DNA from 2 places in the Mesocryomonas fontinalis genome. Region 1 is predicted to be linked to the other one. Evidence: riboswitches for the same ligand, from Rfam matches in the RefSeq annotation. Region 1 holds a riboswitch; the other holds the start of a gene.
The links. A riboswitch is a leader RNA that binds a small molecule or an ion and turns the genes downstream of it on or off. The one in region 1 is predicted to bind thiamine pyrophosphate.

Region 1 (2,379 bases):
TCGGCGGGTGCCGGCGATGCGGCGGTAAGGACGGCGTGAAGCCGTGCTGCGACGCTTATATCGGGAGTTGGTTGGTGATCCCGACTGGATTTGAACCAGTGACCCTCAGATTAGGAATCTGATGCTCTATCCTGCTGAGCTACGGGACCATTCAGGCGCACCCTAGTCGAAAAAGGGCGTCGGGGCCAAGCCCCATCAGTGGTATCGGGCGACGGGTCGTGTTCCGGGGTTTTTGGCCGGCTAGATGCGCTCGGTGGCGGGGCGGGCGTCGCCGCCGGGGGCTTGCACCAGCATGACCGCGGTTCCGCTCCCAAGCGTGACCGTCACCGGGCCCGCCGCCTCGTTCGACTGGGTGAGGATCGAGTGGAACGGCACGGCGACGTTCTCCAGCGGCCAGCGCGCGCCTTCGATGGTCAGGCCGGCGAGATCGGAGAATTTGAGGATGGAGAAGGTGGTGCCGGGCGCGAGGTCGAACTCTTGCGCGCCGGGGGCGAGCGGCACGGCGGTCTCGTTGCCGTCGGCGAGCGTCACGCCGAGCCCGCGCGCGGCATAGCGCAGCGCCAGCACCAGGTGCATGAAGGCGTGGTCGGTCCTCGGGCCGCCGCAGGCGCCGACCAGCAGGAGGTCGGTGGCGCCGCGCGCGATGGCGGTGTCGATCGCCAGTTCGCCGTCGGTCCGGTCCTTGTCGCGCGGAAAGGTCTCGCGCGGGGTCTCGGCATGGCGGGCATTGAGCGCCGGATCGACCGAATCGAAGTCGCCGACCCAGAGCTCCGGCACGACACCGAGCGCCGCAGCATGCATCATGCCGCGGTCGGCGGCGATGATGCGCGTCGCCGCAACGGCGCGGCAGAGGTCTCCGGTCGGCCGGATCGGGCCCGCGAGAAGGATGGTGAAGCGGCTCATGCCCGCGGCTGTAGCGGCCGGCGAGCGGAGGGGCAACCGTCGATCGCCAGGCATCGATCACTGGCGGCGACGCGCCCTGGCGTGCGGTGCCGCAGCGCCGGCCCCGTGGCGCCGAAAAGACTGCGGCTGCCAGGTGCGGCTGCGTCTTTTCGGCGCCGGATGACCTGCAGCGTCGCCGGCATCTTGCCTTGGCCGCAGAGCCGGCTATGCTGGCCTCGCTCACACGGGGTGCCTTCGGGCTGAGAGGCTTTTCGCCAACCCGCCGAACCTGATCCGGCTCGTACCGGCGGAGGGATGAGGGCGTCCGCGCAACGCGCGGAAGCGCACCCAGTCGATCCGCGAGACGGCCGCCCTGTCGAAGGAAACGCCGTGCGTCTTGCCTCCCTCGCCTCCATGCTGGCGCTTGTCGCCGCCTCCGCTCTGCCGGCCCTTGCCGCGGACGCCAAGCCGGTGCTCACCGTCTACACCTATGAGAGCTTCTTCCCGGAATGGGGTCCGGGCCCGAAGATCGAGGCGGCCTTCGAGAAGACCTGCGGCTGCGACCTGCAATGGGTCGGGCTTGGCGACGGCGTCGAGATCCTCAACCGGCTGAAGCTCGAGGGTGCGGGCACCAAGGCCGACGTCGCGCTCGGCATGACCGCCGAAATGGTGCCGGAGATGAAGGCGACCGGTCTCTTCGCCGACAGCGGCGTCGATCTCGCCGCGCTGACGGTGCCGGGCGGCTTCGACGACAAGGTGTTCGTGCCGTTCGACTACAGCTACCTCGCCTTCATCTACGATACCGAGACGGTGAAGAACCCGCCGAAGAGTTTCGACGACCTCATCAACGGCGACCCTGACGAGAAGATCGTCATCGAGGATGCCCGCACCTCGACGCCGGGCCTCGGCCTGCTGCTCTGGATGAAGGCGGTCTATGGCGAGGGCGCCGCGGCGAAATGGCAGACGCTGTCGAAGCGGATCCTGACCGTGACGCCCGGCTGGAGCGAGGCCTATGGCCTGTTCACGCAGGGCGAGGCGCCGATCGTCCTCAGCTATACGACGTCGCCGGCCTACCACATGATCGAGGAGAAGGTGGAGCGCTACCAGGCGGCGAGCTTTGCCGAAGGCCACTATCTGCAGGTGGAGCTGGCCGGCCGGCTGAAGGGTTCGAAGCAGCCGGAACTGGCGAAAGCCTTCCTCGACTTCATCCTCACCCCCGCCTTCCAGGACGTGATCCCCACCACCAACTGGTCGCTGCCGGTGATCGCGCCGTCGAAGCCGCTGCCGCCGGAGTTTGCGAGACTGGTGCAGCCGGCACGGCCGCTCGCGGTGCCGGCGGAGGACGTCGCGGCCAACCGCAAGGCCTGGACCGACGAGTGGCTGAAGGCGATCGGCCGCTGAGCCCGGGCCTTGCCGCCGGACGGCGCGGGAAGCTTGCCGCCAACCGGCACGGGAAGCTTGCCGCAGGCCTCGCCGGCCTAGGCTTCCTCGCGCTCT
Region 2 (2,379 bases), on a different contig from region 1:
CCAGCGGGTCGCGGCGAACACGGCTTCCGCACCGGCGCCCTGGATCATGCCCGAGAGGATCAGCAGGAGACCGCCGGGGCTGCCGAGCAGGATCTCGACCGCCGCCGCCATCACTTCGGCGGCGAAGGCGACGCCGGGCTTGCGGATGATCGCCGCGGCGACCACCGAGGCGATGAACCAGAAGCCCATGAAGACGTCCATCGAGACGGCGCCGAGGGCGGCCTGGGCGATCAGCCAGATCTGCACCCAGCCGAGATAGAGCACCGCAAAAACCGCGCCGAGGACGGCGACGACGAGCGTTTCGCGCAGGGTCCAGCCTGTTCGCATGGCAGTTCTCCGGATGTGAGGGGGCAGTCTGGGGACGTCAGGAAAGGCTGGCGACCGCCGGGCTAACAGCCGAAGGACTGTTCGCCGGGCTAACAGCCGAAGGACTGTTCGCCGACAGGGTCACGTCGAGGGCGACATGGGCCCCCTCGGGTGCAAAGCGCAGAAAAGCTTCCGACAGCGTCGCGAAGACCATCCCGGCATCACCGGACAGTTTCGTGCAAAAGTTCTTAGAGCGGTCGAAGACGCCGGACTGCTTGAGGAAGTCAATGCAGGCGTAGATCTCGTCCATGTGCTCGCCGCGGCCGAGCGGATAGTAGGAGAACTGCGCCGATATTGTCTGGCCGGTGGGGGCAGCAGCCGCGACGGCGGCAAGGCTTTGTGCGACGCGCTGGTCGAGCGGACCGAGCGGGGCGAAGCCGCCTTCCGGCGGCGAGCAGATCGCATCGTCCGGCTCGCCGGGACAGCCGCGCGACACCGTGGCCGACAGCACCGTGTGCACCCCGCCACGGGCGGCGGAGACGAAGAGGTCGCGCATGGCCGGGAAGAGTTCCTCCGGCGGGCCGACGACGAGCGTCGAGAGGTCGTCGGTCTCGATCCTGAACCGCGGGCGGTAGGGATCGAGCGCGCCAAGCGCACCGAGGATGACGGCGACGAAATCGTCGGTCATCGGATAAAGGGAAATCTGTGCGCCTGAAAACATCGCTCGCCTCGCTCCGCTGGCATTACCCAGATCAGCTTGAGGGTTTGAAGGCCTGCGCCCTCGTCTCAGCCCCGGCATTGCGGAGCACCCCTGTCGTGACGGCGTTTCTACGCCCCGCGGAGGGCGGGCACAAGGGCTTTTCGAGAGGGCGCGCGCACCCCGACGTTGCCCGGCGGCGCCGCGGGCAGCCTTGCGTCTCCCGCCGCAACTGGCACTCCTGCGAAAAATTCGGCAGAAGGGGCGGCCAACCAGGACCTTGCCATGACGCGCACGCTGTTTTCGCCCCTCACCCGCTCGCTGCCCGCCAGCATTCCCTTCGTCGGGCCGGAAGCACTGGAGCGACAGGCCGGCACGGCCTTCAAGGCGCGTCTCGGGGCGAACGAGAGCGTGTTCGGCCCTTCCCCTGCCGCCATCGAGGCGATGCGCGCTGCGGCCTCGGAAAGCTGGGCCTATGGCGATCCCGAGCAGGCCGAGCTGAAGTCGGCGCTCGCCGCGCATCATGGGCTAAAGCCGGAGAACATCACCGTCGGCGAGGGCATCGACGGCCTGCTGGGCCTCTTGGTGCAGCTCGCCACCGAGCCGGGCGATGGCGTGCTGACCTCGCGCGGGGCGTATCCGACCTTCAACTACCACGTCGCCGGCCATGGCGCGGTGCTCGACATGGTGCCCTACCGCGACGCCCGTCCGGAGATCGCCGAGAACATCGACGCGCTGATCGAGCGCGCCCGCGAGACCCGGCCGCGCCTCCTCTACTTCGCCAATCCGGACAACCCAACGGGCTCTTGGCATTCGGCCGAAGCGGTCGGGCGGCTGATCGCCGAGACGCCGGAGGAGACGATCCTGGTGCTCGACGAGGCCTATTGCGATTTCGCGCCGGCGTCCGCGCTGCCGCCGATCGATCTTCTCCGGCCGAACCTCCTGCGCTTCCGCACCTTCTCGAAGGCCTACGGCATGGCGGGCGTCAGGGTCGGCTACGCCATCGGCGAGGCCGGCTCGATCCGCCAGTTCGACAAGGTGCGCAATCATTTCGGCGTATCGCGGATCGCGCAAGCCGGCGCGCTCGCGGCGCTCGGCGACCAGGCGTTTCTCGCGGATGTCGTGCAAAAGGTTGCGGCGGGACGCGCGCGGCTGGCCGCGATCGCGACGGCGGCAGGGCTTTTACCGCTGGCCTCGGCGACGAACTTCGTCGCCATCGACTGCGGCCGGGATGCGGCCTACGCCAAGGCGGTGCTCGCCGGCATTCTGGCGGAGGGCGTCTTCATCCGCATGCCCGGCGTCGCGCCGCTCGACCGGATGATCCGCGTCACCGTCGGCCGTGAGCCGGACCTCGCGCTGTTCGAACAGGCGCTGCA

Region 2: another riboswitch for thiamine pyrophosphate. It lies ahead of ACZL02_RS03535 (YkoF family thiamine/hydroxymethylpyrimidine-binding protein); the one in region 1 lies ahead of thiB (thiamine ABC transporter substrate binding subunit).

What each region holds. Positions count from the first base shown of each region.
Region 1 covers NZ_JBUZWG020000004.1:162,031-164,409, reverse strand. Annotated here, with positions in the region: tRNA gene ACZL02_RS11690 (tRNA-Arg) at 73-149, opposite strand; gene ACZL02_RS11685 (thiamine diphosphokinase) at 241-903, opposite strand; TPP riboswitch at 1,118-1,215, shown strand; gene thiB (thiamine ABC transporter substrate binding subunit) at 1,297-2,283, shown strand; gene thiP (thiamine/thiamine pyrophosphate ABC transporter permease) at 2,259-2,379, shown strand, end outside.
Region 2 covers NZ_JBUZWG020000001.1:774,112-776,490, reverse strand. Annotated here, with positions in the region: gene ACZL02_RS03540 (ECF transporter S component) at 1-327, opposite strand, end outside; gene ACZL02_RS03535 (YkoF family thiamine/hydroxymethylpyrimidine-binding protein) at 365-1,027, opposite strand; TPP riboswitch at 1,019-1,129, opposite strand; gene ACZL02_RS03530 (pyridoxal phosphate-dependent aminotransferase) at 1,289-2,379, shown strand, end outside.